Regions from separate parts of the Mesorhizobium newzealandense genome, predicted to be linked through region 2. Evidence: riboswitches for the same ligand, from Rfam matches in the RefSeq annotation. Region 2 holds a riboswitch; each other region holds the start of a gene.
What was found. A riboswitch is a leader RNA that binds a small molecule or an ion and turns the genes downstream of it on or off. The one in region 2 is predicted to bind cobalamin.
Positions count from the first base shown of each region.

Region 1: linked by a shared signal. The riboswitch ahead of ACFSOZ_RS09110 (DUF1636 family protein) and the one ahead of ACFSOZ_RS37155 (DUF1636 family protein) in region 2 are both predicted to bind cobalamin.
Region 3: linked by a shared signal. The riboswitch ahead of ACFSOZ_RS09350 (CbtB domain-containing protein) and the one ahead of ACFSOZ_RS37155 (DUF1636 family protein) in region 2 are both predicted to bind cobalamin.

Region 1 covers NZ_JBHUGZ010000007.1:63,143-70,823, forward strand. The annotation lists gene ACFSOZ_RS09100 (cobaltochelatase subunit CobN) at 1-2,404, opposite strand, end outside; gene cobW (cobalamin biosynthesis protein CobW) at 2,423-3,460, opposite strand; gene ACFSOZ_RS09110 (DUF1636 family protein) at 3,463-3,891, opposite strand; cobalamin riboswitch at 3,931-4,134, opposite strand; gene ACFSOZ_RS09115 (DUF6348 family protein) at 4,336-4,932, opposite strand; gene ACFSOZ_RS09120 (winged helix-turn-helix domain-containing protein) at 4,987-6,195, opposite strand; gene ACFSOZ_RS09125 (NADH-quinone oxidoreductase subunit A) at 6,526-6,891, shown strand; gene ACFSOZ_RS09130 (NuoB/complex I 20 kDa subunit family protein) at 6,882-7,463, shown strand; gene ACFSOZ_RS09135 (NADH-quinone oxidoreductase subunit C) at 7,468-7,681, shown strand, end outside.
Region 2 covers NZ_JBHUGZ010000030.1:624,940-632,620, reverse strand. The annotation lists gene ACFSOZ_RS37180 (lysophospholipid acyltransferase family protein) at 1-505, shown strand, start outside; gene ACFSOZ_RS37175 (phosphatidate cytidylyltransferase) at 505-1,440, shown strand; gene ACFSOZ_RS37170 (FecCD family ABC transporter permease) at 1,495-2,541, opposite strand; gene ACFSOZ_RS37165 (ABC transporter substrate-binding protein) at 2,617-3,564, opposite strand; gene ACFSOZ_RS37160 (ABC transporter ATP-binding protein) at 3,611-4,399, opposite strand; gene ACFSOZ_RS37155 (DUF1636 family protein) at 4,396-4,884, opposite strand; cobalamin riboswitch at 4,892-5,098, opposite strand; gene ACFSOZ_RS37150 (nucleoside hydrolase) at 5,382-6,356, shown strand; gene ACFSOZ_RS37145 (substrate-binding domain-containing protein) at 6,614-7,597, opposite strand; gene ACFSOZ_RS37140 (ABC transporter permease) at 7,666-7,681, opposite strand, start outside.
Region 3 covers NZ_JBHUGZ010000007.1:115,051-122,731, forward strand. The annotation lists gene ACFSOZ_RS09325 (ROK family protein) at 1-800, shown strand, start outside; gene ACFSOZ_RS09330 (methyltransferase family protein) at 838-1,314, opposite strand; gene ACFSOZ_RS09335 (heparan-alpha-glucosaminide N-acetyltransferase) at 1,311-2,306, opposite strand; gene ACFSOZ_RS09340 (MFS transporter) at 2,528-3,727, shown strand; gene ACFSOZ_RS09345 (aromatic ring-hydroxylating oxygenase subunit alpha) at 3,731-4,906, opposite strand; cobalamin riboswitch at 5,126-5,322, shown strand; gene ACFSOZ_RS09350 (CbtB domain-containing protein) at 5,359-5,538, shown strand; gene ACFSOZ_RS09355 (CbtA family protein) at 5,554-6,351, shown strand; gene cobU (bifunctional adenosylcobinamide kinase/adenosylcobinamide-phosphate guanylyltransferase) at 6,344-6,859, shown strand; gene cobO (cob(I)yrinic acid a,c-diamide adenosyltransferase) at 6,861-7,505, shown strand; gene cbiB (adenosylcobinamide-phosphate synthase CbiB) at 7,522-7,681, opposite strand, start outside.

The sequences.
Region 1 (7,681 bases), on a different contig from region 2:
CGTCGGAGCGACCGCGCGCCGGCGCACCGGCCGGGCCGGCCTTGACATGGCGGCCATCCAGTGCCGCGAACAGCGCCGTCTTCTCTGCGTCCGCGCTTTGACGGCGCATGGCGTCGGGCTCGTCCTCGGGTGCGCGGCCATAGATATGCAGCCCGTCCTTGATGGCGAAATCCTTGAGGTCGCAGAGCCAGGCGTCGATGCGGCGCAGCGCTTCGTCGGGCGCGTCGGTTCCGGCGACACCGGCTTCGGCGGCGAGGCCGGTTTTCTGCGCGGTGTCGAAGATCAGCTTGGCCAGACGATCGCGGCGGCGGCGGTCGAGACCGTCGGCCTGGGCATATTCGTCGACCAGCCGCTCAAGCCTGTGCTGATCCTCGTCCAGCCCGGCGCCGGTCATTGGCGGCGGCAGATGGCCAAGAGTGACCGCGGCGATGCGCCGTTTGGCCTGTGCTGCTTCGCCGGGGTTGGAGACGATGAAGGGATAGATGACGGGCAGGGGACCGGTGACGATCTCGGGAAAGCAGTTTTCCGAGAGCGCAACCGTCTTGCCGGGCAGCCATTCCAGCGTGCCATGGGCGCCGACATGGATGAGAGCGTGGACGCCGAGCGATTTGCGCAACCACAGGCCGAAGGCGATCAGCGCATGGCGCGGCGGTAGTGTCGGGTCGTGATAGTCGGCGCGGCGGTCCGCCGAGCGGCCGCGATCGGGGGCGAGCGCCACGGTGATGTTGCCGAAGATGGCGGCGCGGAAGGGGAAGTGTTTTTCGCCAACGAACCGCGAAGGTTGGCGTTCTGTCGCGCCCCCCTCTGTCCTGCCGGACATCTCCCCCACTTGGGGGGAGATTGGCAGTTCCGTTGTTGGCTCTTGAGCTACAGCGTGGGAAATTGGCGAACGCAGTGATGAGGGCGCAATCTCCCCCCGTGTGGGGGAGATGTCCGGCAGGACAGAGGGGGGCGCCTCGCACAAGCCGGTTTCGTCTTCTACTTTCCCCCAAGCGGCTTCCACGGCAGCGAGTGCCTCAACTGGCAATTCTGTCGAGAAGTCGAGATAATCCTCCAGCTTCAGCCCTTGCCCGGCCACTTCCAGCAAATCCAGCAGCCCACGAGGCGTTTGCGGAATCCCGTCAACCGCATACCCCTGTTCCTTGAGGTCGTGCAGCATGGCCACCGCGCTGGACGGCACATCGAGGCCGACGGCATAGCCGGTGCGGCCGGGCGCACTCGGATAATCGGGGATCAGGATCGCCAGCTTGCGTTCGGCGCGGGGCGTTTCCTGCAGCTTGATGAAGGCTGCGACGCGGTCCGCGACTTGCGCGACGCGGTCGGGCTCCGGCCGGTTGGCGAAGGCGCGGTGACCAAGTGCGGGATCGACCTCGCTCTCGCCCTTGAAGGAAATCGCACCGGCCAGGATGCGGCCGTCGAGCTCCGGCAGCACGACATGCATGGCGAGGTCGGCGGGTGCCAGCCCGCGCTGGTTGTTTTCCCAGATATCGCGGCGGGTGGTGGCGACGATGACCTGGAAGACAGGCACGCCGGCGCGGTCGAACAGGGTTTCAACGCCGGGTTCGGCGCCGGACGCGAAGGCGGTCGCGGTGATGATGGCGGCAGGTTTGAGCGTGGTCAGTGCGGTTTCCACGAACGTCAGGGATGCTGGATCCTTGAGGCTGGAGACGAAGATGGGGACCGGGTTGATGCCGCGCTGCCGCAGCGCTTCAAAAAGCGCGCCGATCGGCGCGACATCGGCCGCCAGCAGCATCGAGCGGTAGAACAGGATGGGGGTGACGGGGGCGCGGACGTGGGCAGGATCGCTACCGTTCATCGGGATCCGGACAGCACTCGGGTCGTCAACGACGCCGCGTCCTGGCTCATAAAATCCGGCCTTTGGTACCGCGACCGGTGCTGTGACGGTGCTCCTGGCTCCAGCCAGCCGCGCCAGCTTCTGTACCAGCGCGCTCATATTCGCCGGGCCGCCCTCGCGGAAATAGTCGAGCAGAGCGTCAAGCTCCTCGCGCGGCAGCGTCGAGGCTTCGATCAGGCGCAGATCCTCGTCGCGGCATTCGCCGGGCAGCAGCGCCAGTTTTATGCCGCGAGCGCGGGCGGTCAAGGCAAGCTGGTCGCAGCCATAGCGCCACCAGTCGTAGCCGCCGAGGATGCGCACAAGGATGATTTTGGCGTGGCGGGCGACGCTGTCGACCCAGAGGTCGACGGACATGGGATGGCGCAGGTCACGGAGGGCAGCCAGCCGCATCGAGGGCAGGCGGTCGGCGTCGGCCTTCCACGCCGCCGCCAGCCCGGCGAGATCGCTGTCGGTGAAGGACAGGGCCACGATATCCGCCGGCGTCTGCCGCAGATCGACCGGCTCGGCGAGATCGTCGAGCGAGGCGGATGTCGTGGTGAGGATGTGCATCGCGGCCCGTGGTGTGCGTCAGCCGGCGAGTATACGCTCGATTGCCGGGCGGTTCAGCCCCTTCAGGCCGATGACGACGAGGCGCGAGCGGCGGTCGTCCTGCGCCGTCCAGGCGCGGTCATAGTAATGATTGACGCGCGGTCCGACAGCCTGCAGCAAGAGCCGCATCGGCTTGCCGCCGACCTCGACGAAGCCCTTCACGCGCAGCACGTTTTCTTCCTCGGCGGCGGTAGCGACGCGTTTTGCCAGCTCATCCGGATTGGCGATCGAGGCTATGTCGACAATAAAACTGTCGAAGTCATCATGCTCGTGGTCGAGCTCGTCGTCGTGATGGGTCTTGCGGTTTTCGATGTCGTCCTCGACGGCAAGGCCAAGGCCGAGCAGCACCGACGGATCGACCTTGCCCTGCGACGTCGGCACGATTTTCACCGCGCGGGCGATGTGCTCGTTGATGATGGCGTTGGCGCGGGCGGAGCCGGCGGCGTCCATCAGGTCGCTCTTCGACAGGATGATCAGGTCGGCACAGGCGATCTGATCCTCGAACACTTCTTCGACCGGATCGTCGTGATCGAGCGTCGTGTCCTGTGCGCGCTGTGCCTGAAGTGCGTCGATGTCGTTGGCGACACGGCCTTCGGCCAGTGCTGGTCCATCGACGACGGCGATGACGCCATCGACCGTCACGCGGCTCTTCACTGTCGGCCACTGAAAAGCCTGGACCAGCGGTTTGGGCAGAGCGAGGCCGGAGGTCTCGATCAGGATGTGGTCGACCTTTGGTGTCAGCGACAGGATCTGGTCGAGTGCCGGCACGAAATCGTCGGCAACGGTGCAGCAGATGCAGCCATTGGCCAGCTCGACGATGTTTTCCTCCGGGCAGGTGTCGATGCCGCAGCCCTTCAGGATCTCGCCGTCGATGCCGATGTCGCCGAACTCGTTGACGATGATGGCCAGCCGCTTGCCGCCGGCATTTTCCAGGAGGTGGCGGATGAGCGTCGTCTTGCCGGCGCCGAGGAAGCCGGTGACGACGGTGCAGGGGACGCGGGAGACGGAAGCGGTCATGATCAGTCCTTCAATAGGTCGAGGGGAGGGATGCGGGCGACGAGGCCGCGCTTCAGGCTATCGGGGCGGCCGCGCCACGGAATGAGGCCGTCCGTCGAGGTGGCGAAGAGTTTTGCTCCGGAGACGAGGTCGGCGCCGCTGGTCGCGGTCAGGTCGCCGAAGACGTAGCTCCAGCAGCCATCGCGCAGGATGGCGGCACTAAGCCGGCGCTTGCAATTGCCGAGGCATTCGACGCTGAAGACCCGGACATCTTCGCCAGAAGCGGCGCGGCGCGCATCCTGCGCCAGCAGTTCGCCGGCGCGGGGATGAGCGTCGGAACCGGTTTCATCGCGACAGGAAGCACAGACGATGACGGTTACGCCGGCAAGAGCATCGCTCTCGCCGGACGAATTGTCCGCTGTGCCAGCCGAAAAACTGCTGTCATGGTCCAAAAATCGAACTCCTTGCCCGGAAACCCGCCGGGCGATCGGATTCTGTAGTCGTAGACGGCAGGTCTCCTGGCTCGCGGGTCATCGCCTTGGTGCCGCCTTCCCGGGACCGTCCCAGTGGCTTTCGGCCTTGGCTCTTCGCTTACAGTTGCGGGGACAGCCGCGGATTTGGGATTTTTGTCCCGCACCGCATTCCCTCTTGGCCCTTGCCGTTGCGGGCAGGGGACCGTCTGGAGCGGATTTAGGCTTTTGCAGGCAGCGGTGTCAACGCGGGGTGAGCGTTAGTTGCGGCTTGATGTCCATCATGTATCCATTGGCTTCTTAGTGCGACCTCTTAACCAGTTTGCGGCGGTGCCCAACAAACTCGGTTTGGCAGCCTTCTCTTCTGGCAACGCAAGAATGACATGGCGCAATGCCTGATACCCATCGCCGTGATGCCAATCCTGACTAACAAGCAGCTTGGCCTTCAGGCCATGTTTCGTTGTCCAGGAGAACTTCTTTGCCGATAAGTTCTCCGCCATGGCTCGCTACGAAAATCCGGACGAAATGACTGCCGGGGCGCACATTGGCGGAGAACAGTTTTTCCAGCTGGGCATAGAACGCCGGATATGTCCGGTTAAGCGTGCATTCCACTACAGCCTGGGTAATGACAGGCCCGGCATACACCTTCCAGCTGGCATCATTGCGCTGCCAGAACTCGATGTCGGCTTGCATGTTGTCGCAAACATGCTTTGCAAGGCCCTCGATCAACACATGAAATACGCCGATCAGGAACTTTCCGAATGCCTGGAATGTCGCCTGTTGACGTGTGTCGCCCATTCCAACGAACGATTCGATGACGGGCTGAGTGCCCAGTAACGGCGAGAAGATATGGATTTCGACGACAAGCCAGAGTGTCGAGTCTCGCTGCTCCCTATCCAAGATTTCGGCTTCAAACCGCAGGTTTTCCAGCTCAAGACTGACATCGTGCTGTCCACGGATGGTGTTGATCCCATGTGCAATCAACGCCTCGTGGATCAGGTCGAGAACCTCTTGCGATGCCATGATTGAACCTGGGCCGACAAAACTCCCTCAAACGTCTGCGGCCGACGGCTGATGTCAAGAGCGGCCCTGATGGTTCAAGCTCAGCAGTGCCGGACCCAAGTCGCCGGCCGGTGTGATTTCCATTCTCTCTAGTCCAAGCCAGCCTTGCATCTGCTTCAGTTCCTCGAACAGCTGACCAGCGGTTTCAGCGGGCGCGCCGGGCTCGGCGTAAGCAGCATGGACGCGTAACACGCCAGCCGGCCGGTCGGCCTTGAGGTCGACGCGCGCGACGATCCTGTCGCCGAGCAGGAAGGGCAGGACGTAGTAGCCGTATTGGCGCTTTTCGGCCGGGGTGTAGATCTCGATGCGGTAGTGGAAATCGAACAGTCGCTCGGTGCGCGACCGCTCGAAGACGACCGGATCGAACGGCGCCAGCAGGGCGCGGGCCTCGAGTTTGCGTGGCAGGCGCGCGTCCTTATGAAGATAAGCCGGCTTGTCCCAGCCTTCGACACGCACGGGCAACAGTTCGCCAAGTTCGACCAGTTCCTCGAGCCGGCCTTTCATGTCGGCGGGCGACAGGCGGTAGTAGTCGCGTAGGTCGCCAGCCGTCGCGATGCCGTGGGCGCGGGCCGAGATGCGCAGCAACTCGCGGTGCGCGTCCTCGGTGGCCGGCACCGGCAGGTCGAGGATCGCCTGCGGCAGCACGCGCTCTGGCAGATCGTAGAACCGCTCGAACCCGCGACGGTGCGCCGTGGTGATGCGCCCGGCCCAGAACAGCCATTCGAAGGCATGCTTGGCATTGCTCCAGCCCCACCAGCCGCCGGAGCCTTTCTGGCCTTCCAGCGCGGAAGCGGCGATCGGGCCGCGATCGACGACCTCGCGGTAGATCTGTTCGATGTAGCCAGCGTGTTCGCGGCCCCATTTGGCGAGGCCGAGATACATTTCATCGCCGCGCTCGGCCCGCTGCATGCGCCAGCGCATCAGCGGATATGTCTCGACCGGCAGGAAGGAGGCCTCGTGCGCCCAGTATTCGAACACCGTGCGATTGCGCGTCACGGCCGCGTTGTCGAGCAAGGCAAGCGGGTAGGGGCCAAGGCGCGAATAGAGCGGCATATAGTGAGCGCGCACCACCGCACTGACGGAATCGATCTGCAGCAGGCCGGTGCGGGCCAGCACGCGGGCAAAGTGGCGGCGGTCGGGCGTACCGGCGGGGCGGGGATCGAGAAACCCCTGGGCGGCGAGCGCGATGCGCCGGGCCATGGCAAGCGAGATTTTTTCCTTCATGCAGGCGTCACTCTGAGGGTGGTTGGCCGAAGTTCCGATGGGTGATTCCGGCCCATGCTAGCAGGGTTTTGGCGGCAACCATGTCAGGAGAGAAAAGTGGAGTAAAAAGCGAAGGAAATCAAACAGGAGCGGATCGGACCAGTTTCCTCGGATATGCCGTCCAGCACCGTGTTTTGAACAAGGTTTGACTTGCTTCGCTGGAAGTGCTGCGCTAACCCTCGCCGCGTTGCAGCATAGGCCCTTAAAACGGTTCAGCGGTTAATCTGTCACGCTTCCGCATTAGGGTCCGGTGCTGTAATCAAAGTGGATTGCGCCAACGGAAAGCCGAGCATGAACGCACTATTGAGTTCGTACCTGCCCATCGTCCTGTTCATCGGCGTGGCGCTGGTCGTCGGCCTGGCGCTGCTGGCCGCACCCTTCCTGGTCGCCTACCGCAATCCCGATCCCGAAAAGCTTTCCGCCTACGAGTGCGGTTTCAACTCGTTCGACGACGCCCGCATGAAGTTCGACATCCGTTTCTACCTGGTGTCGATCCTGTTCATCATCTTCGATCTGGAAGTGGCCTTCCTGTTTCCGTGGGCTGTGTCGTTCTCGAAGATTGGCATGCTCGGCTTCTGGTCGATGATGGTCTTTTTGGCGGTGCTGACCATCGGCTTTGCCTATGAATGGAAAAAAGGAGCGCTGGAATGGGATTGAACGACAGTTCCGGAACGCTCGTCGCGCCGAAGCCCAAGGGCCTGATCGATCCCAACACCGGCAGGCCGGTTGGGGCGGATGATCCTTTCTTCCTCGAGATCAACAACGAACTGGCCGACAAGGGCTTTCTCGTCACCTCGACGGAAGCGCTGATCACCTGGGCGCGCAGCGGTTCGCTGATGTTCATGACCTTCGGCCTCGCCTGTTGCGCGGTCGAGATGATCCACACCTCGATGCCGCGCTACGACTCGGAGCGGTTCGGCGTCGCGCCGCGCGCCTCTCCGCGCCAGTCCGACATCATGATCGTCGCCGGCACGCTGACCAACAAGATGGCGCCGGCGTTGCGCAAGGTCTACGACCAGATGCCGGAGCCGCGCTACGTCATCTCGATGGGCTCCTGCGCCAATGGCGGCGGCTACTACCACTATTCCTATTCGGTGGTGCGCGGCTGCGACCGCGTCGTGCCGGTCGACATCTATGTGCCCGGCTGCCCGCCGAGCGCCGAAGCGCTGCTTTATGGCATTCTTCTCCTGCAGAAGAAGATCCGCCGCACTGGCACGATCGAACGGTAAATCCATGACCGCATCCCTGAGCGAACTGTCGACCTATCTCGGCGAGAAGCTGATCGGCCGCGTGAATGACGCGGCGATCGCCTATGGCGAACTCACCGTCCATGTCGAGCCGCGCGATCTGGTCGAGGTGATGACCTTCCTGCGCGACGATGCGCGCTGCCAGTTCATCTCGATCATCGATGTCTGCGGCGCCGACTATCCGTCGCGGGCCAAGCGCT
Region 2 (7,681 bases):
TGGCGACTTCATCCTGCTGTCGGCCTGCCTGAGCGAAAAGGAACGCGCGATCACCCACGCGGTTGCTGCCGGCGAGTACTGGGGAAAGTCGCGGCTGCGCCGCTTCATCGCCGAGGACATGCTGTCGTCGGTGCTCATCAACCGGCAATGGACGAAACCTGAAGAAAACCCGATCGAGATCATGCTCTCGGTGCTCGACCAGGGCCATTCGCTGATCCTGTTTCCCGAGGGCACCCGCAACATGACCGAGGAGCCGCTGCTGGCCTTCCGCTCCGGGCTCTACAATCTGTCGATGGCGCGGCCTGAGGTCGAGCTGATCCCGTGCTGGATCGAGAACATGTCGCGCGTGCTGCCCAAGGGCCAGTTCCTGCCGGTGCCGCTGCTGTGCCGCGTCGTCTTCGGCGCACCGGTTGCGGTGGGCCCGGGCGAAGAACGCCGCGCCTTTCTCGAGCGCGCCCACGCCACGCTGCTGGCGCTCAACCCGCGTCCCGAGCGAGACGATTGATGCGCCACGAGATTTCCATTCTGATCATCGGCCTGCTCGCGGTGCTGACCACCGCCAGCATCATTGCCGCGATACTTTCGGCGCGGGCGCCCAAGCCGCTCAGTTCAACGCTGGTCAATCTCACGCAGCGCATCAACGCCTGGTGGGTGATGGTGGCGCTGATGACGGTCGCCTTCTTCTTCGGCCGCTACGGCATGACCATCCTGTTCGCGCTGATTTCCTTCGCGGCGCTGCGCGAATTCGTGACGCTGACGCATACAAGCCGCAGCGACCATTGGGTGCTGCTCGGCATGTTCGGCATCATCATTCCGTTTCAATACTGGCTGGTGTGGACCGCCTGGTACGGGCTGTTCGTCATCTTCATTCCGGTCTACTGCTTCCTGCTGATGCCGGCGATCACCGCGCTGCATGGCGACACCGAGCGCTTTCTAGAGCGGATCGCCGCGCAGCAATGGGCGGTGATGATCTCGGTCTATTGCGTCAGCCATGTTCCGGCGCTGCTGACCCTCAATGTGCCGGGCTTCGAAGGCCGCACCCTGTTGCTCATCGCCTTCCTGATCATCGTCGTGCAAGGCAGCGACGTGCTGCAGTACATCTTCGGCAAGCTCTTCGGAAAGCACCGTTTTTCGCCGAACGTCTCGCCGTCGAAAACCTGGGAAGGTCTGATCGGCGGACTGGTGTCGGCGAGCCTGCTCGGCGCGCTGTTGTCCTTCGTGACACCGTTCTCGCCGCTGCAGGCGGCAGCCGTAGCCTTCATCGCCTGCTCCATGGGCTTTCTGGGCGGGCTGGTCGCCTCGGCGATCAAGCGCGACCAGGGCGTCAAGGACTGGGGCCATCTGATCGAAGGCCATGGCGGCATGATGGACCGCACCGACAGCCTGGTCTTCGCTGCCCCGGTTTTCTTTCACATCGTGCGCTATTTCTGGACGGTCTGAGGCGGGAACTCTTGCCCATCGCGATAGGACCCATCGCGATAGGGCCCACCGCGATCAGAGCCGATTGCGGATGAGCATGGTGACGACGAAGAACGCTCCGACCGAGCTGGTGATGATGCCGATCGGCAGTTCCTGCGGCGGCAGCAAGGTTCGGGCGAGAAGATCGCTAACCAGCAACAGCACCGCGCCGAAGACCGCGCAGCTGGCAACCAGCCGCAGATGCAAAGGACCCGCCAGCGGCCGCGACAGATGCGGGATCATCAGTCCGACGAAGCCGATGACGCCGGCGACCGAGACCAGGATCGCCGTCGCGAACGCGGCGACGAAGAAGGTCATCCTGCGCATCCGCGCCACCGGCACACCAAGGCTTTCGGCGGCATTTTCGCCGGCCAGGAAAGCATCGAGCCGGCGGTGGTTCCATAGCGCATAAGCCAGGATGGTGCCCGCACCCAGCGCGCCGAGCCAGATGTTGTCCCAGCGTGCCAGGCCGAGCCCGCCCATCGTCCAGAACAGCACCGAGTGGGCGGCGCGCTGGTCGCCGGCAAAAACCAGGTAGTTGGTCAAGGCGGTGAACATGAACGACACGGCAAGGCCGGCGAGGATCAGCCGCTCCGGCCCTTGCCCCCTCACCCGCGCAACCAGCAGCAGGACGACGCCGGCAGCCAGTATGCCGCCGGTGAAAGCCGCGACCGGCAGCGTCCAGATACCAAAACTGTCGCCGAAGACGGTGATGACGGAAACCGCGCCTGCAGCGGCGCCGGACGACAGGCCGAACAGGAACGGATCGGCCAGATCATTGCGGGTCACCGTCTGCAGCAGCGCACCGACGACGCCCAGGCCGGCGCCGACGCAGATGGCCAGGATCGTGCGCGGCAGCCGCAGGTCGACGACGATCTTGCCGACCGGGCCGGACACGTCGTGTCCACCCAGTCCAATCGCATGGCCGAGCGAAGCCACGACGTCGGTCAACGGAATCAGCGTCGAGCCATAGGCGATCGACAGCAAGGCGAGAGCGGCGATCGCCGCCGCTCCCACCATCATGGCGAGTGCGAATGCCTTGTGTCGCAAGCCTGGAAATGCGTCGCGTCCATCAGGGCTCATGCGACGCACTTCCCGGATCTTTTCTTCATGCATGTCGTTGCCAAAAAACCGCAGCGCACTTTTGGGCGACATGCATCAAAATGCTTCCGGATGCATCGCCTTGGCGATCTTGTCGATCGCTTCGATGTTGGCGGGTCCAGGCGTCAGCTCGGCATAGCGCAGGGCGACGAAACGCTCGTTCTTGACCGCGTCCGTTTCTTTCATCGCCGGATGCGCCTTCAGGAAATCGAGCAGTTTCTTGTAGCCGCCGCCGTCCTGGTAATCGAGCAGGATGAGGAATTGCGGATTGCGCGAGGCCACCGTTTCCCAGTCCGTGTTGCCCCAGCTGGTGTCCATGTCGGCCATGATGTTGTCGCCGCCGGCGGCTGATATCATGGCGCTGGGGATGGCGAACTTGCCCGCGGTGAAGGGCTTGTCCTCGCCGGAATCATAGAGGAACACCCGCGTGCCCTTGCGGTCGCCGACCTTGGCGGTGATGTCGGCGAGCTGCGTCTTCCAGCCTGAAACGAGCTTTTGCGCCTCAGCCTCCTTGCCAAAAATCTTGCCCAGCTTTTCGACGTCGCCATAGAGCAGGTCCATCGAGGCGGCAGGGCGGTTCTTGTCGAGATGGACGCAGCTTTCCGTCAGCACCAGTGTCTTGATGCCATGCGGGGCAAGCGTTTCGGGCGTCACTTCGCCGCCCGGCTTCATGCCGTAGTACCAGCCGGCGAAGAAGAAATCGGGCTCGACCGCGACGAGGTTTTCAAGCGTCGGATATTTGGGAGCGAGTTCAGGGATCGAGCCCTGCTCGGCCTTGAATTCGGGGCCGACCTTGTACCATCCGGTGATGCCGGTCAGGCCGACGATCGACGGCTGCAGTTTCAGCGCGAAAGCCATCTCGGCCATGTTGAGATCATGGATGACGGCGCGCTTCGGCGGCGCGTCGAAAGTCAGCGGTTTGCCGCAACTGTCGACGGTCACAGGGAAGGCGAAAGCTGTCGAGGCCAGCAGCGAGAAGACGAGCGAAAAAGCGAGGCGTTTCAAGGGTATTGCTCCGTTGTTGAACAGGGATTGGGCGGAACGGCTTCGATCAGGATGTCGGCACGGCGCGGTTCGGCACCTCGAACACCGTCAGTTCGCGGTCTTCAGTCGGATGGCGCAGACGAAAGACGTCGACGCCGAACACCTCGCGGATCAGCTGTTGGGTCAGCGCTTCGCGCGGCGCGGCGAACGCTTGCAGGCGGGCATTGTTCATCACCGCGACCCTGGTAGCGAAGGGCGCCACCAGGGCCAGATCGTGCAGCACCGCGATCACCGTCATGCCGAAGCTGGCCACGAGTTCGAGCAGTTCGCCGCGGGCGCGCGGGTCGAGATGGTTGGTGGGCTCGTCGAGGAACAGAATTGTTGGCTCCTGCGCGATGGCGCGCGCCAGCTGGGCGCGCTGGCGCTCGCCACCCGACAGCGAGCCGATGGTGCGGCCAAGCAACGGCAGCAGGCCGGTCCGGCGCAGCGCGTCGACGACAATGTCGCGTTCGTCGCTCCTGCGCCTTAGCCCGGCGTGCGGAACCCGGCCAAGCTCGACATAGTCGATCACCGCCAGCCGCGGATCGGGCTGGTCGGTCTGGCCGACCACGGCGATCTGCAGTGCGCGCTCGGCGGCCGAAATCCTGTCCAGCCGGCGCCCGCCAAGCTTCACCTCGCCGGAACTTGGCCGCAGCATGCCCGACAGCATGCGCAGCAGCGTGGTCTTGCCGGCGCCGTTGGGGCCGATGATGGCGAGGCGATCACCTGCGCCCACCGAGAGGCTGACCGCATGGACCATATCTCGGCCATTCGCCATGGCACTGAGGTCACGCGCTTCGAGAACCGGCGCTGTCATCGGCTGTTTCCCGCCAGATTGCCCGGACCCGGGATGCGGGCCAGCGTCTTGCCGGCCAATCCCGCCGGGCGCTGTCCCGAATTGCACCAGCCATCGGCGAGCGAAGCATAGAGCTTGGCGAATCGCACGAGATCGCCGACATCGGCCTGCGCATCGATGGAGCCGAAGAGATAGGCGGCCTTGCCCGATGCCTGGAAGGCAACCGTCAAGGGCCGTGCACAGCCGGCCATGCAAGCCACGCCCTCGACAATGAAGCCATTTGCCACGGCGGGTTCATGGTGGGCCGAGAGCCGGGAACGTAAATCGGTGCACAGATTCTCACCCGACCTGATCCCTGTCGGGACGTCGCGGCAAAGCGTGCAGACAATAATGCGGTGAATACGATCGGTAGCGCCGTCCAACTTTTCCGTCTTTCTCGATTGGCGACGGAAGGAAGTTGGCGAATCGGCCGACAAGACCGACGTCCACGTCTCCTCCCGGCACACCCCGTCCGGTCAACTCATGCTGATGGCAGGTCTCCTGGCTCGCGGGTCGTGGCGCCATCCTGCCTTCCCAGCCTTGCCGGCCAGTGGCATTTACGGATTTTGCTCGCCGCTTACAGTTGCGGGGGCAGCCACGGCCTCGACCCTTGGGGATCTCACCGTGTTCCCTTTTCACCCCTTGCCTTGCGGCCAGGGGACCATCACCGGCCCAGCGTAGATTTCCATCGATCGCATCGCAATGGTTTTTTGCGACGTCGCTGCTCCATCTAAATGTAATAACATTACATTTGAAGCGATATTCCCCGACGATGTCAACCCCGCTTGTCGCGCAATACGGCGGCGGCAGTGGCAGCTGCTCGGAACGGGCTCGCCGCCGGAGGTAGAAGGTGGCCGGGGGGCAGAGCGAGTTGGCATTACGGTTGCCGAGGGCGAGAACCTTGACGGCGCAAGCGGCGGCAGTCTGTAGTCGCGGCAGGCTCGGCCGGCAGAGGAGGTGCCATATGGAAAAGATCATCCTGGACTGCGACCCTGGGCATGATGACGCTATCGCCATCCTGCTGGCGGCAGGCAATCCGAAGATCGATCTCCTCGGCATCACTACGGTTTCGGGCAACCACAATGTCGAGAACACCACGCGCAATGCGCTTTCCGTATGCACCGCCTATGGCATCAAGGTGCCGGTGGCGAAGGGCTCTCCCGGGCCGCTCCTCATCGATCAGGTGCTGGCCGTCGAGATCCACGGCGAGACCGGGCTCGACGGCCCCGTACTGCCGCCCGCCTCGTTCGAGCTCGACAAGCGGCACGCCGTCGACTTCATCATCGACACCGTCATGGCGCATGAGCCAAAGACGATCACTCTGGTGCCGGTCGGTCCCTACACCAACATCGCGCTTGCCGTGCGCAAGGACCCCCGCATCGTCGAGCGGGTGAAACGGGTCGTCGCGATGGGGGGAAGCTATACCAGGGGCAACATCACGCCCGCGGCGGAGTTCAACGTCTATGCCGATCCGGAGGCCGCCGACGTGGTGTTCCGGGCCAAATGGGACGTCACCATGGTGGGTCTCGACCTGACACATCAGGCGCTCGCCACCACGAAGCTTCAGGACCGGGTGCGCGCCGTCGGCGGCGAGATAGCCAAGTTCATCCTCGATATCTGGGAGTTCATAGCGACCACGCATGGGGGCCTCCTGCAGATCGAGTATCCCGCCGTCCATGACGCGTGCTGCGTCGCGGCTATGATCGACCCGACCGTCTTCACCACCGAGAAGGCCGATATCCGCGTCGAGCTTGCCGGCCGGTGGACCAAGGGCATGACCGTCTGCAATTTCGAGAAGATGGGTGGCATGCACCATTTCGGGGGCACGGCGAGCGAGCAGGTCGACTTCCGCCACACCGTGGCGATGAAGCTCGACCATCAAAAATTCTGCGATTTGATTGTGGATGCGCTGGAGCGTCTAACCAAGAACAAGGCGTGACCCGCACCCTTCGCGACGATACAGCAGGCAGCAAGAGACAACTGGGCGTTCTTCGGGCCAATCGGCGGGAAGGTAGGTCACACGACCGCTCGCGCTATGCGTGCCAACGATGTCTGCTTTGAGGAAGCGGTAAACTGATCTCTGCGACTGTCATCAGGCGCGAAGCAGCCATTCTTTGCAGGATTGGTCTTGCCTCCAAAACACAACAAGGCCCCGCGCGGGGCCTTGTCATATCCAACCTTAGTGGCTGGCTCCCCTCACTTCCCCATCATCTGCTTGGCATTTTCCGCCGTGATCGCCGTCGTCTCCACTGTCACTGTCGGCTCCACCGAAGTGGCGCAATCGAGCAGAATCTTCTTCGACATCTCGATCGCTTCCTTGGCACCGGTCGGATAGGTGAAGGTCGCCGCCCAGTCGCCTTTCGCTACCGCTTCGATGCCGCCGGCAGGTCCCGGCAAGCCATCGGTGCCGATGATCTTGACGTCCTTGCCGGCACCCTTGGCGGCAAGCAGCGCGCCGGCCGCCATCATGTCGTTGCTGGCATAAAGCACCTTGATGTCGGGATGCGCCTGCAGCATGGCCGAGAAGGCGGTCTGGGCTTTGTCCGGCACCCAGTCGGCGGCCTGCTCGGCCACGATCTGGATCTTGGCATTCTCCTTGACGCCGTCCTTGAAGCCGTTAAGCCGCTCGACCGCGGGCGTCGAACTCGGCAATCCCTGGAGCACCGCTGCTTCGCCGCCGTCGGGCAGCAAGGTCTTGGCGGTGTACTTGCCCGCCTCGAGCGCGATCTTGTAATTGTCGCCGCCGATGAAGGCGGTGTACTCCTTGCCCGGATCGCCGACCGTCTTGCGGTCGAGTTCGATGACCGGGATGCCGGCATCCATGGCGCGTTTGACCGCCGGCGTCAGCGGTGCCGCCTCGAAGGGCGAGATCAGCAGGATGTCGACCTTCTGGGTGATGAAATTGTCAACCTGCGAGGTCTGCGTGTTGACGTTGCCGGCGCCGTCGGCGATCTGCAGCGTGAAGCCTGGAACTTCCTTGGCCGCCGCCTCCAGCTCCTCGTTGACGTGCTGGCGATAGGGTTCGGCGTTGTTGGCTTGCGAAAAGCCGATGATGAACTGGCCATCCTTGGCGCAGGCCTTGACCATCGGGTCGGCAGCCTGGGCGGCTCCCGCGATGCACAGGCCAGCGCCTGCCAGAAGCGCGACTTTCTGGGCACGCCTTTGTCTTGTGGTTTTCATGCTCACTCTCCTCCTCGTCGGGCCGGGGGCCAGACCTTGGTTGACTTCCACTTGCTGCCGCATTCCTCCTAACGACCCAAACCC
Region 3 (7,681 bases), on a different contig from region 2:
CCGCCGTCAGCCAGCTGCTTGCCGATCGCGCAGCGCCAACTGGCGCGCAGCTCAGCGGTATCGGCATCGCCGTGCCTGGGGTCATCGACAATGGGGTATGCCGGCTCAGTCATCGGTTCGGCTGGACCGACGTGCCGATAGCGGCCATGCTCGCCGATCTCGTGAATGTGCCCGTCTGGGCCGACGACGATACCAACGCTTTCGCACTCGCACAGCAATTGTTCGGCCTCGGCCGGCATCACCGCACTGTCGGGGCGCTGGCCATCGGCGCCGGTATCAGTTGCGCGGTGGTGATCGACGGTTCGGTCCATCACGGCGCGAACGGGGCCGCGGGCAAGCTGGGTCACTCCATCCATGATCCGAACGGGCCGCAATGCGAGTGCGGCCGACGCGGATGCCTTCAGACCTTTTTTTCCGAGCCGGCATTGGTGAAGCGGTGGCGTGAAGCGAAGGGCATCGCAGGGGATGTTGACCGCTACGACATGCTCGAAGCGGCCCAGGCCGGTGACGAGGCGGCCGTGAATTTGTTGCGCGAAGCAGGCGAAGGTATCGGCAGATCTCTGGGCAGTTTCTGCAATATCGTCGATCCGGAAGTGATTGTCGGCGGCGGCGAAGCCGTCACCTTCGGCGACTATCTCTTCGAGCCCATGCGCGACGCGCTGCGGCGCTACGCCATGTGGGCCCCACCGCCGATCACGCCGGACTGGGCAGACGATTCCTGGGCCAGGGGCGCCGCCGCGCTAGCTACCCAGCGGCTGTTCGATTTCGAAAGCAGGCCTGGAGAAATCGCGGCTGCATAGCAACATCTCGAACTCTGACATCCGCGGTGGTGCCGGCTCAAATCCAGCGCCGGACCCTTTTCGCGTAGTCCCGATACTTCTTGCCGAATTTCGCCGCCAGCACCTTTTCCTCGCCCTCGATCGCGACCTTCTGCGTGGCATAGGCCGCGATGAATGCCAGCGGCAGGAACCATGCGATCCCCGAGACAAAGGCGACGCCGATCAACAGCAGCGTGTTGGCCAGATACATCGGATTGCGGGTGATGCCGAAGGGACCTGTGGTGACCAGGTGATCGGGCACCGCGTTGGGGTTGAGTGTTGTCTTGGCCCGGATCATGGTGCGGATGGCGGTGAACCAGAGTGCCGCGACGCCGAACAGGGCCACCCAGCCGGCGGCGAATAGGATATCGCCTAAGAGGTCACCGATCCAGGGCAGGGGATAGAGCAGGCCGAGTGCGATGCTGATGGCGATGGCGGCGATGTAGATCAGCGGCGGCCACGGTATGAGCCCTGCCTTCGGCTGGTTCTCGGTCATTTGACCCCTTCCTCCATCATCTTGTCGTCGGTCTTGGCGGTGCACATGCCGGCGAGATCGGATATATGCGCCTTCCATTCGGCAGTCTGGTCGTTGTTGTAGAGCCGATCAAGCGAGGCTTCACCCTCGAGCGTATCGAGCATGCAGACACAGTAGCTCGAACAGAATTCGGTGTCGCGCGACTGCTCGCAAGACAACTGGCAGGTCCTCAGGAAGTTCACCTGCGGGGTTTCGACCTTGGCCGGCATCACTTGTGCGAACAGCCACACACACCCGATCAGCAGCGGCTGATGGATCAGGTAGAAGGCCAGGCTGTGGCGGCCGATGAAGACCAGCGGGTTGGCCCAGCGACCGGGTGCCAATTCGGCAAGCCGGGCAAGCAGGCCCGAAGCGGCGGCGAGTTTCGTCACCGCGATGCCTACAAGTACGGCGCCGAACCACGGAAACAGCGGCACATAATCGTTGGAGCGCGGATTGATCGCCGAGAGGCCGATCCACCACAGCCAGGGATGGTCGAATGCCTCGACGCGCAGATAGACGGGCGCTGCGATGACCAGCGCTGCCACAAGCAACGTCAGCAGCGCCGGCAGCCGCACGAACAGCAGGCCGAGCAAGCTGGCCAATGCGATCTCGTGCAATATGCCGAAGAAGATGAAGCCGTCCGGGGTGGCGATGCGGGTGGCGACCGAAATCGCGATCGCCGCTCCAGCGACCATGGCGAAACGCTTCCAGAAGCCGTTCCAGCGGATTTTTCGGCCATGGGCGAGGTACAGGCTGACGCCGACCAGGAACAGGAAGGTCGATGCGATGCAGCGCGCGTAGATCTTCCACCAGCCAAAGGCGGTGAGGCCGGGATCGGTGTAGCCAAAGAATTCCAGATCCCAGGTGAAATGGTAGCTCGCCATGGCGATGAGCGCGATGCCGCGCACGATGTCGATGGCGACGATGCGCTTCGGTCGATCCTGAACGGGTGCGGTCGGTGTGTGACTCATGGTCTCGTATTCTGATTCAGCCCCGCACGACGACTATCACGGTTGCCCGGCACAAAAGAAGGCCGGGCGCTTCGGCAGATGCCGGATCAGGCGCCGCTTTAGGCCAGTGCCGGAAAGCCTTTGGCCGACTTCGCTTTTCGCCGGATAGGCGTCGGTTTCCTCTTATTGGCGCTGGGATCACCACGGCAGATTTGGCCCAGCGTTTCTGCTTTGGGGAAGCAATGTCCACCCATGTGCGCCATCCGATCTGGCTACCGGCCCTCAAGGCCGCGGATGCGCGCACCTTCGCGTCGCTCTATGCGCTCGAATCCTTTGCCCGTGCCACGGTGTCGAGCGTCATCCCGATCCAGGCCTACGAGATCCTGCATAACGAGCAGATCGTCTCGATCCTCTACACCATCGTGGCGATGCTCGGCCTGTCGGTGACGCTGTTCATGCCGATGCTGATCCGCCGCTTTGCCCGGCGCTGGGTCTACACGGCAGGCGCCTGCCTGCTGGCCATCGGCTCGCTGTTCTTCGTCACCCATACGCTCGCCGGGCAACTGGCCGGCATGCTGTGCCGGGTGATGGGCGCCAGCGCGCTGTCGATCACGCTCAACCTCTACATCATGGACCACATCCGCAAGACCGATTTCATGCAGGCCGAATCGCTGCGCATGGCGTGGTCGATGTTCGCCTGGACCGGCGGACCGACGCTCGGCATTTTCCTCTACACGCGCTTCGGCATCTATGCCGCGCATGGCGCGGTGGCGGTGTTCGCGATGGCCTTGCTGGCTCTGTTCTGGACCTACCGGCTGGGCGACAACCCGTCGATCCGCCCCGGCAAGACGCGGCCGGCCAATCCGCTCGCCAATATCGGCCGCTTCGTCGTCCAGCCCAGGTTGCGGCTGGCGTGGCTGATCGCCTTTGGCCGCTCCTGTTTCTGGACGACGTTCTTCGTCTACGGGCCGCTGTTCATGGTCATCACCGGCGAAGGCAAGCTCGCCGGCGGCCTGCTGGTTTCGGTCGGTAATGCGCTGCTGTTCATGGCCATTTTCTGGGGCAAGGCGGGCAAGCGCTTTGGTGGCCGCCGGACCATGACATTTGCTTATTTCGCCATGTCGGCCATGCTGCTGGCGGCGGGTGCGGTCGGCGAAACCGTGCCGCTGCTTACCGGCGCCTTCCTGCTCTGCGGCGCTTTCTTCACCATTGCGCTTGACGCGCTGGGCTCGACCGCCTTCATGCGCTCGGTGCGTTCCTATGAAAGGTCGCAGATGGCGGCCGTCTACCGCACCTATCTCGACTTTTCCGAGCTGACGCCGCCACTGGTCTATTCGGTGGTGCTGGCGTTCTTCGGGCTGGGCTCGGTGTTCGTCACGCTCGGCATGCTGGCGGCGATCTGCGGCTTCGTGACCTGGCGGTATCTGCCGAAATCGCTGTGATCTTCAAGGCTTGGAGGGAAGCGTTGCGTGCCGTTCGCGGACCCAGTTGTGGAAGCGGTGCAGATCATATTCCTCGGGCATCAGCACGCCGGCTTCGTGGCGCACCGAGCGCAGGCCTTTCTGGTTGACCTCACAGATACCCGCATCCTCCTCCAGCACCTGTTTGCCGAAGGCGACGATGTTGTCGATATCGGTTGCAACAAGCGCTTCGGGCGCAAACAGCCATTCGGCGACAAGCTCGGTCTGCTCGGGGCCGAGCGGCACCAGCCGCACGGTCCTGACATAGTCGACATGGCCGACGACGAACATCGACGGCAGGTTGGTGGCGTAGGTCTGGCCGGCGCTGCGCTCGGCAGGTGTCAGGCCGGCAAAGACCGGCCCGTGCGTCTGGCCGTCGCGCGACCAGGTCTCGGCGCCGGCGCGCAGGCCGCCGGAAAACTCCGGTGCGTCATTATCGGCGTGGCGAGCCCATTCGGGATCGTCGTGCCGCCCCATGAGGCCGCGGCCGTAGATCGGCACCAGCCGCGACAGGTCCTTGTGGACGCCCGGACAATGCAGGCACTCGTTGAAGTTTTCCCAGAAAATCTTCCAGTTGCAGTTCATCACCTTGCGCAGCACATGGCCGGTCACCAGCGTCTCCAGCGGCCAGTTGCCGAGATCGCTGGACGCCGGATCGAAGGATGTCTGTGCGGAGCCGGCGGCATCCTCGGCAAGATTGACGAAGACAAAGCCGCGCCACACCGAGAGTGCCACGCGATAAAGCGGGTGATCGGCCTTGTCGAAATCGTCCGGCAGCGATTTCGACGGAACGCGCACGAGATCGCCGCGCAGCGAATAGGACCAGGCATGATAGGGGCAGGTGATCAGCCGCGCCTTCAGCCGGCCTTCGCTTTCCTGGCAAAGCTGCGAACCGCGATGGCGGCAGGTGTTGTGGAAGGCGCGCAGTTCGCCGGTCTCGTCACGCAGCACGACGATTTCCTGCGTGCCGACGCGGAAGGTGCGGAAGCAAAGCGGCTGCGCAAGGTCTGCCTCGCGGCAGACGAGCAGCCAGCTTTTGTACCAGATGGCATCGAGGTCGCGCTGATAGGCATTGATGTCCCAATAGGCGGAGGACGGCAGCATCGGTTCGGCCCGGGTCAAGCCGTTATAGGGATCGCGGTCGCTGGCAATGGGCTGCATGGCTGGCTTCCTCTAGCGTTGCTAGCCGACACCCGGCCACGAGAATTGTCAATTGTTGTACCGGTGTCCGATCTTGCTTCATGCATGTCGCCCAAACCGCTCCGCACTTTTGGGCGACATGCGTTCCTGCTTATGCAGGTTGTTATTCCGAAAACCGCTTCGCACTTTTCGGCGACATGCATTGTCGGAATTTGGTTTGCCGGTCGCGGCGATTTTCCCTATAGTCGCGCTGTCGTCGGTTCCGTTTGGAGCCAAGAGGGAATGCGGTGCGGGCGAATGTCTTGCCCAATGCCGTGGCTGCCCCCGCAACTGTGTGCGGTAGTCCTCTCCATATGCCACTGAAGGTTTTTCTTCGGGAAGGTGGGGAAGGGCGCTGATCCGCGAGCCAGGAGACCTGCCGGCGACAGGAAACTGACTTCGATGCCCTCGGGTGGAGGGCGAAAGGACAAGACATGACTACCGCTTCCGTCTCCCTCGGCGCCTCCGTCTCCTCGCAGTCGCGCGTCATGCAGCTTGCGCTCGTGGCGCTGCTCGGCATCTTCGTTGTCGGTTTTGTCGGCTTCTCGCATATCGATGCGGTCCACAATGCGGCTCACGACTATCGCCATTCGATGGCGTTTCCCTGCCACTGACGAGGATTTGACATCATGAACCTGTTTCGCAACGTCGTGTTCATCGCGGCGATCGCAGGGCTCGTGGCTGGCGTCGTTCTCGCCTGCATGCAGGCCTATGCCACCGTGCCGCTGATCCTCAAGGCGGAAGTCTACGAGCAGGCCGGCGGCGGCCATCACCATGCCGCTCCGGCCGCAACGGATACCAATGCCATGAGCACAGCCGCCCCGGCGGGGAACGCCATGAGCTCTGCCGCCCCAGCGCCGGCGGAAGCAGCCGCTCCGGCAGTGGAAGACGAAGGCTGGGCGCCGGCCGACGGTTTCGAGCGTTTCGCCTTCAGCGTGGTTGCCAATATCGTCACCGGCATCGGTTTCGCACTGATCCTGGTCGCGGTTTCCGAATTCGCCGGTGGCATCGGCAACTGGCGCCAGGGCGTGTTCTGGGGCCTGGCCGGCTTTGCCGTGTTCACGCTGGCGCCTGGCCTCGGCCTCCCGCCGGAATTGCCTGCGATGCCTGCTGCCGATCTCACGCAGCGCCAGATCTGGTGGTGGGCAACCGTGGCGGCGACCGCGGCGGGTATCGGCCTGATCGCCTTCCGCAAGTCGCTGCCGCTTGTGATCCTTGCCGTCTTGCTGATCATTGCGCCGCATATTGTCGGCGCACCGCAGCCCGACAGTTTCGAGACGCCGATCCCGGAGGGTCTGCATCACCAGTTCGTGGTTGCAGTGACGGTGACCAATCTGGTGTTCTGGCTGGTGCTCGGCGCGATCGTCGGCGTGGTGCGCGGCCGCTTCACCGGCACCGCGACCAGCCTGCGCGACAGCTTTGCCTGATCGCAGCAAGCTGACCTTCATCATCGGTGGTGCGCGCTCCGGCAAGAGCGCGCACGCCGAAACCCTGGCGACGACCTTGCCGCCGCCATGGGCCTATATCGCCACGGCGCAAGCCTATGACGACGAGATGCATGAGCGCATCGTGTTGCACCGCTCGCGGCGCGGTGAAGGCTGGACGACCATCGACGCACCGCTCGATCTCGCCGGCGCGCTCGAGGCCTTGCCGGACAATCAGCCGGTGCTTGTCGACTGCCTGACACTGTGGTTGACCAATCATATGCTGGCCGAACACGACCTCGATCTGGAATGCCGTCGGCTGGTGGACGTGCTGTCGCGGCCGCGCGGGCCCTGGTTCGTGGTGTCCAATGAAGTCGGCCAAGGCATCGTGCCGGACAACGCACTGGCGCGCCGCTTCCGCGATGCCGCCGGCCGGCTCAACCAGCAGGTGGCTGCTGTCGCCGATACGGTGCTGCTGATGGTGGCGGGGCTGCCGCTCAAGGTGAAATGAGATGACCGATCCCGACGACAAGCCCATCCAAGACCGGCCCATCGAAGACCGGGACGAAGAACGCCACCGCGCCAAGATGGCCAAGCGCAAGGCGGTGCAGGACGCCGAGGTGGCGAGCAAGACGGTCGAGAAGGGGCTTCTGATCGTCAACACCGGGCCGGGCAAGGGCAAGACCACTGCCGCCTTTGGCCTGGCGCTGCGGATGCTCGGCTATGGCAAGCGTGTCGGCGTCGTCCAGTTTATCAAGGGCAAGTGGCACACCGGCGAGAAAGATGCCTTCGCCGCCTTTGGCGACCGCGTCGTCTGGCACGCGATGGGCGAGGGGTTCACCTGGGAGACGCAGGATCTGAAGCGCGACATTGCCGCGGCCGAAGCCGCATGGGCCAAAGTGCTCGAGCTGATGGCCGATCCGTCGATCAGCCTGCTGGTGCTCGACGAACTGAACATCGCGCTGCGCTACGATTATCTCGACCTTGACAAGGTGGTTGCGGCGCTGACAGCGCGGCGTGAGGGCCTGCATATCGTGGTCACCGGCCGCAACGCCAAGCCGGCGCTGGTCGAGGCGGCCGACCTCGTCACCGAAATGGGCGTGACCAAGCACCATTTTTCCGCGGGCGTGAAAGCGCAGCAGGGGATCGAGTTCTGAACGGCGCCTCGATGCGTCACACCACAATGACGATCGCCGAGACCAAACCGAACAGCGCGATCAGCAGATAGTCGGCGACGCGATAAAGTTTCAACGCCTGCCTTATGTCGATGCTGTCGGCTTCGCGCCGGCCGTCTTCGCCCATGAAGACGTCGTCGATCAGCACGCCGCCGTAG